DNA from 2 places in the Lysinibacillus sp. RC79 genome. Region 2 is predicted to be linked to the other one. Evidence: riboswitches for the same ligand, from Rfam matches in the RefSeq annotation. Region 2 holds a riboswitch; the other holds the start of a gene.
What was found. Region 2 has a riboswitch for FMN ahead of ABH968_RS17685 (ECF transporter S component). Riboswitches for the same ligand answer to the same signal wherever they lie in the genome.
Positions count from the first base shown of each region.

Region 1 (4,385 bases), on a different contig from region 2:
AAAAAAATCGCAACTTGCTTGAAAAAAAATATGTCTTGCAACAGCAAAAAATTTCGAAAATGGAAGACTATATACAACGCAATATTACTATGGCTACTTCTTCTAAAAGTGCAAAAAACAAAAGAAAACAGCTTGAGAGAATAGAACGAATTGAGAAGCCTCTAAAGGATTTAAAACATACACAGATGGCATTTTCAATGGAAAAAAACTCTCATAAGGAAGTGTTAAAGGTACGAGATTTATCGGTTTCCTTTACGGTAGAATGCGAGCAACAACCGCTATTAAAAAATATTAATTTTCAGCTACATCGTGGTGATAAGGTTGCATTAATTGGTCCGAATGGTGTTGGAAAATCAACACTAATAAAGACGCTGTTAAAGGAGATTAGTCCGGATAGTGGTGTTATCACTTGGGGGAACGATGTGACGGTAGGTTACTACGATCAAGAGCAATCGAATTTACACCCAAATAACACCATTTTACATGAGGTCTGGAGTATGTACCCGCACATTGAAGAAGCTAGAGTTCGTACTGTTTTGGGGAATTTCTTATTTACTGGTGAAGAGGTCTTTAAAAAGATATCTACCCTCAGTGGAGGTGAGAGGGCACGAGTAGCTTTAACGAAACTCATATTGCAAAAAGCTAACGTGCTTATTATGGATGAGCCAACTAATCACCTTGATTTATTTAGTAAAGAAGTATTGGAACAGGCTCTTTTGAATTTTGAGGGAACACTTTTCTTTATTTCGCATGATCGATATTTTCTTAATAAGCTAGCACACAAAATGGTGGAGCTTTCTCCAACTGGCACGAGTATCTTTAACGGTAATTACGATGATTACATGAAAATGAAATTAAACTAAGGGCCATAACATGGAAAGGCAAAGAGGACCACCTATTAAGAAAATATTTGTGATTACGTAATAAAATATAAAAACGGAAAGAGGAAGAGAATATGACAAATAATCAAATTGCAGTTATTACTGGATCAGGTAGTGGAATTGGTAGAGCAACTAGTATTAAATTTGCTGAAAATGGCTATAAAGTTGTGTTAGTTGATTTTAACGAGAAAACTGGAGAAGAGACCCTTAAACTAATTCAACAAAATGGAGGTGAAGGAATTTTTGTTAAAGCGGATGTTTCCAAAGTAGAGGATGTTCAGAATTATGTACAGCAAGCGGTAAACACATATGGCTGTATAGATGTATTCTTCAATAACGCTGGCATTATTCAAAAATTCGCACCATTTACAACGGTAGAATTGGAAGAATACGATCGTCTTATGGATATCAATGTAAAAGGTATTTTTCTTGGCATGAAATATGTCATCCCAGTAATGGAAAAGCAGGGTAAAGGGTCGATTATAAATACTGCTTCATCGGCAGGTATTCGTCCAGAACACAGTATCGCTGTATACTCCGCAAGTAAACATGCAGTAATCGGTTTAACGAAAGGGGTAGCGATCGAGTATGCAAATAAAGGTATTCGTATTAATGCTGTGTGTCCAGGTGGTATCGTTACACCATTATTCCATAGTGTTGGTGAAACACTTAAAAAAACAGGATACGTACCCGAAGAAATGTCACGTGTACGTATGGGACGCCATGGTGAACCAGAAGAAGTAGCAGAAGCGGTCCTATTCTTAGCTTCAGATAAAGCAAGCTTCATGGCTGGTGCTGTTGTCTCTGTTGACGGTAGTTTGACTGTATAAATTTAACTTCTTTCAGCAATGTTTTCTGTAGCGAAAGCGTAGCGACAGGTACAGAAGTCTCCTACCTCTATAGGTGGGAGAGATGAATGCGGATTTAAGCTACTTTTCATCGAGTGTCCAAATACCTGCTGAAAGAAGTTAAAGCCTCCGGCGGATGTCACGGAATCGGAAAGGAGTTCTTTGTGCAAGCACAAAGCCGATTCCGGACGCAATTATGCCGAGGCATAATTGATTTGTCTTTGGAACAGTCACGCCTTTGGTCTTTATTAATGACCAAAGGTGGTGGCTGTTTTTATGTAGCGAATGTGAAATGAATTAGAGAAAAAAATTTTATAAACAATTATCTGGATAATAAAATAAAATAGTGTTATCGTAAGAAATAGCTAAATAAAAATATCCTTCGGGGTCGGGTGAAATTCCCAATCGGCGGTGATGAAGAAATTCAAAGTCCGTGAGCGTAAGCTGATTTGGTGCAAATCCAAAACCGACAGTTATAGTCTGGATGGGAGAAGGGTAAAAGTGTGATCTTTTTAAATTCGTTTGAGTTTATAAGGTTTATTTGAGTATGCTTTTATGTTAACTACTTCCCATCGTTTAATGGGAAGTAGTTTTTGTTTTATTTAGCTAAAAATTGAATAGCAGTAGTTCTTCGGGGTCGGGTGAAATTCCCAATCGGCGGTGATGAAGAAATTCAAAGTCCGTGAGCGCAAGCTGATTTGGTGCAAATCCAAAACCGACAGTGACAGTCTGGATGGGAGAAGAACGATGAGATGACAGCCTATGGAAAAATTTTATATCCATAAGGTTTATTTGTTGACGTCTTATGTATATGAACTCCCAAACCCCTTTAATCTAAGGGGTTTTTTGTTTGAACGGAAATTATTAAATGAATGAAAGCAGGTGAAAAAATGTTTACAGGAATTATTGAGGATATTGGTACTGTAAAAACCATGCAAAGCGATCGACAAAGTATGAAAATTACCGTTATGTCAAAGAAAATGGTAGAGGATGTAAAGCTCGGGGACAGTATAGCGGTCAATGGTGTTTGTTTAACAGTGATACATTTTAATGAACAAGAGCTAACGATGGATGTAATGCCTGAAACAGTGAGCGCAACAAATTTACAGCAGCTCGCAGTTGGAGATCCGGTAAATTTAGAGCGCGCTATGTCAGTTAATGGACGTTTCGGTGGTCATTTTGTATCCGGACATGTAGACGGGGTAGGGAAAATAGTGCGCAAGCGGCCATTAGCAAATGCAGTCTATATTGATATTGAATTATCAACGGAGTTAACGAGCTACTGTATTCCAAAGGGCTCCATCACAATTGACGGAACGAGTCTAACACTCTTTCATGTCGAGGAAAACGGTGTCACAGTATCACTGATACCCCATACTTACAAGGAAACCATTTTAGGTAAGAAGAAGATTGGTGATCTCGTCAATGTAGAAACCGATTTAGTTGGAAAATACATTTTGCATCAACTTAAGTATGGACAGGAACCACCGACCATCACAAGAGACTTCTTAGCACAAAATGGGTTTTAACCAACATATTTGAACAGGAGGTGGCGATATTGCTACATTCAATTGAAGAAGCAATAGAGGATTTAAAACAAGGTAGGATGATTGTTGTAGTAGATGACGAGGACCGAGAAAACGAAGGGGACTTACTAGCTCTTGCGGAATTTATGACACCGGAAACGGTTAACTTTATGGCGACCTATGGAAGAGGTCTTATTTGTACACCGATTTCACAGCAGCTTGCACAAAAATTAGCATTAAAGCCTATGGTTAATATTAATACAGATAATCATCAAACGGCATTTACCGTTAGTATAGATCATGTTGACACAACAACTGGAATTAGCGCCTTTGAACGGGCAATGACTATACAAAAAATGCTAGAGCCACAAGCAAAAGCTGCGGATTTTCGTAGACCGGGCCATGTATTCCCGTTAATTGCAAAGGACAATGGTGTATTAGAGCGTAGAGGACATACAGAAGCAACAATTGATTTGGCCAAGCTGTGTAATAGTATTCCTGCGGGAGTTATTTGCGAAATTATGGGCGACAATGGCAAAATGCTACGCTTTAATGACCTCGTTAAATATGCAGCGCAACATCATTTAAAAATGATTTCAATTGAAGCATTAGCAACATATCGTCGTCAACAAATAATAGAAGAAAACACAATGACATTATAAAAAAGGAGAAAAGAACAATGGGTAAAAAATTTGAAGCACAATTAATTGGTACGGATTTAAAAATAGCAGTAGTAGTAGGTCGTTTCAACGAATTTATTACAAGCAAATTATTGGACGGTGCATTAGATGGTTTAAAGCGTCATGGTGTGGATGAGAATTCTATCGATGTAGCATGGGTTCCTGGTGCATTTGAAGTTCCATTCATCGCAAAACAGTTAGCTGAAACAAAGAAATATGATGCAATTATTGGATTAGGTACAGTAATCCGTGGCTCAACAACACATTATGATTATGTATGTAATGAATCAGCAAAAGGAATTGCAAATGTGTCATTAACTACAAATGTACCTGTTATTTTTGGCATTGTTACTACTGAAAATATTGAACAAGCGATTGAACGTGCAGGGACAAAATCAGGAAATAAAGGCTATGACGCGGCAATGTCTGCTATTGAAATGGCAAATTTAA
Region 1 covers NZ_JBGCCD010000045.1:32,553-36,937, forward strand. Annotated here, with positions in the region: gene ABH968_RS25850 (ABC-F family ATP-binding cassette domain-containing protein) at 1-863, shown strand, start outside; gene ABH968_RS25855 (SDR family NAD(P)-dependent oxidoreductase) at 956-1,711, shown strand; FMN riboswitch at 2,104-2,229, shown strand; FMN riboswitch at 2,353-2,478, shown strand; gene ribE (riboflavin synthase) at 2,620-3,258, shown strand; partial or broken gene ribB (3,4-dihydroxy-2-butanone-4-phosphate synthase) at 3,288-3,881, shown strand; gene ribH (6,7-dimethyl-8-ribityllumazine synthase) at 3,935-4,385, shown strand, end outside.
Region 1: it holds a riboswitch for FMN, as region 2 does, so the genes downstream of both, ribE (riboflavin synthase) here and ABH968_RS17685 (ECF transporter S component) in region 2, are expected to answer to the same signal.

Region 2 (4,385 bases):
CTTAGCGAATATTAACCTATTGTTGCCCCCATCATTATAAAAAAATAGGTTGCATTCCAATTAAACGGAACGCAACCTTCTCTTTTTAATATTGTAAAAGCATATTTACGAACACAACGATAATTACAAGAGGGACTACTATTAACATCAATAGATGATATGTTGAATAGAACCCCTGCCCCATTTGACTTCCTATTAATAATTCCTTCTTCACAAATTCTTTATCAACCACATACGCAATAAAGATAGCAATCAACAAGTTACCTAACGGAAGCATTAAATTAGATACTAAAAAGTCAGTTGCATCAAAAATTGTTTTTCCAAAGATTGATACGTCCGCCAATGTACTCGATGAAAGAGCTGCAGGAATCGCCGCAACAAAGACTACTACACCTAGTAGCATTGTCAATGCAGGACGAGACATACGCCCTTTCTCCATAAATGCCGCTACGATAATTTCATATAAACTGAAGGAAGAGGTTAACGTTGCAAATAAAAATAATATTAAAAACATCGCTAAGAATATTTCACCAAAGGGCATTTGGCTAAATGCTGTTGGCAGAACCATAAATAGTAAGCCTGGTCCAGACGATGGTTCTAAATTAAAAGCAAATACAACTGGGAAAATTGCCAATCCTGCTAAGAACGATACAAGCACAGTGAGAAGAACTACGGAGCCTGCAGAATTCGGTAAGCTCACATCCTTCTTTAAATATGAGCTGTACGTCACAAGACAAGAAAATCCTACCGCTAAGCCAAAGAAGGACTGCCCCAACGCTTCTAATATAGCCTTTCCAGTTATATTGGAAAAGTCCGGCCACAAGAAGAATTTAACCCCTTCCATTGCTCCATCTAATGTTAAAGCCCGCACAACAAGCACAATAAACATAATAAATAATAAAGGCATCATCCACTTATTAGCCTTTTCTATACCATTTTGCACACCAAGTGAAATGACTAGCACATTTACTAGCGTAAACAATCCTAAACCTAGTAATGTAATCCATGGTGTTCCTATAATCTTTCCAAATAGTTCACTAGGATCATTGGCAGGATCTATAACAGCCCCAGTCACACCAAGGCCACTATAGATAAAAATCCAACCTCCCACAACACTATAAAAACTTAACAATAAAAAACAACCAAGTACACCCATACGACCAACCCAAGCCCAGCCTGTTTTCGTAGGTGCAATTTTTTTATAGGCAGTCACAGCCTCAGACTGTGTACCACGACCTAAAACATATTCTGATAATAACATCGGTAAACCAATCAACAATGTAAATAGAACAAAAATAAGGAAAAACGCTCCCCCACCACTTTGTCCAGTAACATATGGAAGCTTCCAAATTGCCCCTAGTCCGATTGCAGCTCCTGCCGATGCTAAAATAAAGCCTAGTTTACTAGACCACTGACTCTTTTTTTCACTCATCTCTTCAAACTCCTCTAACATTCTAAGCTCTTCCTTATTCTACATTAAAATACTAAACCCGACTAGATTAATTCTATATGTTACTTTTGCGCAATATTATCCAACTCACATAAAAAAACCTCGAGCGTTTAACAGCTCGAGGTTTCATTCCAATTATTTTGTTAAATATATGGAACGCTGATGATCAATCCATTTACGCATTGTTGTGAATAGCAATGCCATGATGATAGTAATTAAAATACCTTTCACAATGTTAAATGGCAATATACCAGCTACGATCATTTTATATAGTGAATCACCTACAACAGGCTCCATACCTAAAAAGTAAGTGTACATAGGTAAAAATACTGCATAGTTAAGAATGCTCATTCCAACTGCCATTATGATTGTTCCAACAGCTAAACCTCCGATAAGACCTTGAACTGTTTTGACGCGATTAAAAACAAAGCTAACTGGTAGAATAAATAAAATACCTGTTGCAAAGTTCGCGATATGTCCTACCGGTACTCCCGTTGGCGTGCCTGAGAAAACCCAGTCCAACACATTTTTAAAGAATTCTACTAAAATACCGGCTACAGGTCCCATAGTGATCGCCGCTAGTAATGCTGGCATATCACTGAAGTCCACTTCCAAAAACGCTGGAAATGGCGGAATAGGGAAATTAAAAAGCATTAATAAAAACGAAATACTGCTCAGCATACCAATCGTTATAAACGATTGAAGTTTAACATTTTTCTTCATAAAAACTCTCTCCTCTTTGCTGATTCAATCTCGCAAGAAGAAAGGTTACGACCTAATCAATTATTATCATGAAAAAACCCTTATGCAAAAGAACATAAGGGAGAATAGGCATGATTAAAAAACGCCATTAATTAACTATTTTTGAGCATACGCTGTGTGAAGCCACATCGAAAAAACGCTCGTACATAGCTAAATTCATAACAATGAATGACGATCGTACCTCCATCTTCTCCCATCCAGACTTTAACTGTCGGCCTTGGAATCGCACCAAGTCAGCCATGCAAAAAATTATTTGCACAGGTCGCGGGCTGAAGAGCCTTTAGTAAATCATTCGAGCTAATATGACTTAAAGGAAATATTAGCGATTTACAACTCTATTACCGCCGGTCGGGATTTTCACCCTGCCCCGAAGATGAATCATTATTTTTTTGTTTCATAGCCTTACTATAATGAATTATTAGAGAAAAGTAAATAGCTTTGCTTAAAAAATTCCGATTAAACTTGTATGTTTTACAGATACTCGGTTAATATCCTTATAAAGTGAAACTGTAATCAGTAGAGGTTTTCCGCATCCCAATTGCTTATTAGTGTTCACCAATCAGGCAATTTATCGTTCCCTTAACTTCTTTGCTATTGGTGTTATAAAATGCCAAGAGCATTCACGCACATACAACGGCGAGAATGCTCCAAAAAAAATTATTTAAGTTAAGTTCGTCTATTTGTTGTAATGCTTTTTATGGCATATATCGTTTATTGGCTCCTACAGGCTTTGGCAAGAAATTTTTCAAATCCAATCCTTCCCAGATCTCCTGTACAACATTGTCTAGACGTATTTGTTTATCAAAGCTTGCAGCAGTGAGCATCATAGCTTCTATCAATTGAGTTGCACGAACCGCGTCTATTGTCGTTAAATCAAGCGGTTCATCAAATGTAACAATAACGCCTTCTGCTACCTCTTTCACAGTGTATGTTATATTTTCCGGTACGACAGGAAAGTATGCATCATCATTATTATTTCGCATAACAGTAAGCGCTTCTGTTACTGTGGAAAAAGTTTTACGAGAATCAGGTGATAAATATTCAGCCCCATTTTCATCTTTATATAAATAATAATTAAAATGATTTGAGCTTGTTAATGCCATGGGTTTACTTGAATCTTCTTCCTTGGCAAGCTCGCGGACTGTACCATCAGGATTTTCAAACTCAATATCTTTATACTCGGAATCTGAGAATGTATCCTGTATTGTCCCTAAATATTCGTCTGTATCTGCTGAAGCGACATCAAAGTCATTTTTCTTCGGCAATACATGGACTAGTTTATCACCCTTCTCCTTTATTTCCCCTTTATATGGATGATAGTTAGTAAAACCATTTGCTTTCTCATCAATTTGTGGCGCATACTTTTCATACATTTGTAGTGTTGTGGGCTTTTTCTTCCCAAAATCAGTAGCAACTCGTTCATTTGGAATGATATACGTCATCGGTACACTTTTCTTATCACGATTTGCCAAACCAATACGGAACACTACTGCATCTGTTAAATCTTCCTCATAAACAGATGATCGTAGTGACATGATCTGTGCACGGTCTGCTACTATGTTGGACTCCATAATTTTATCATGGTTGACAGAGCTTTTTGCTGCGCGATTATCCTGCAATGTTGAATATTGAGAAGGTTCAGGAGCATTAGCCTGGTCTATTTTTGCATCATTATGATTCATGAACATGGAGCCTGTAAGTACTGTTAAAGCGAAAACTGCTGCAACACTCATAAAGATTGGCCATTTACGAGCTTTCTTCTTTGTTGTTGCTGTCTCGGTACTTTCTTGTTGCTTATGCATACTGTGTTGTTGCTCTTGCGATGTTATTTCATCATCTATTGGTTGTTGTATAGCTTCTTGAAGATGGACATTATCCTGCAAGCGAGCATCTGCCAATAATCGATTTAATATTTCTTCTTTCGAACGGCGGTCAGAAAGCTTAGGGGCATTATTCAATACATGTTCAAGTTGGTCATCATCAAATTGATTATGTGTCATTGCCGTTTCGCCTCCTGTTCTCTAACCTGTTGTAGCTGTTGCCTTAAAAATTTAATGGCACGATGCTGAGTGGTTTTTACCTTCGCTTCTGTCCAATCTAGTATTTGCGCTGTTTCTGCAATCGATAAATCTTGAAAGTAACGCATAATAATGACCATTTTTTGGTCACCTGT
Region 2 covers NZ_JBGCCD010000020.1:16,819-21,203, forward strand. Annotated here, with positions in the region: gene ABH968_RS17675 (STAS domain-containing protein) at 1-15, shown strand, start outside; gene ABH968_RS17680 (sodium-dependent transporter) at 86-1,432, opposite strand; gene ABH968_RS17685 (ECF transporter S component) at 1,586-2,173, opposite strand; FMN riboswitch at 2,394-2,591, opposite strand; gene ABH968_RS17690 (RNA polymerase subunit sigma) at 2,908-4,212, opposite strand; gene sigX (RNA polymerase sigma factor SigX) at 4,209-4,385, opposite strand, start outside.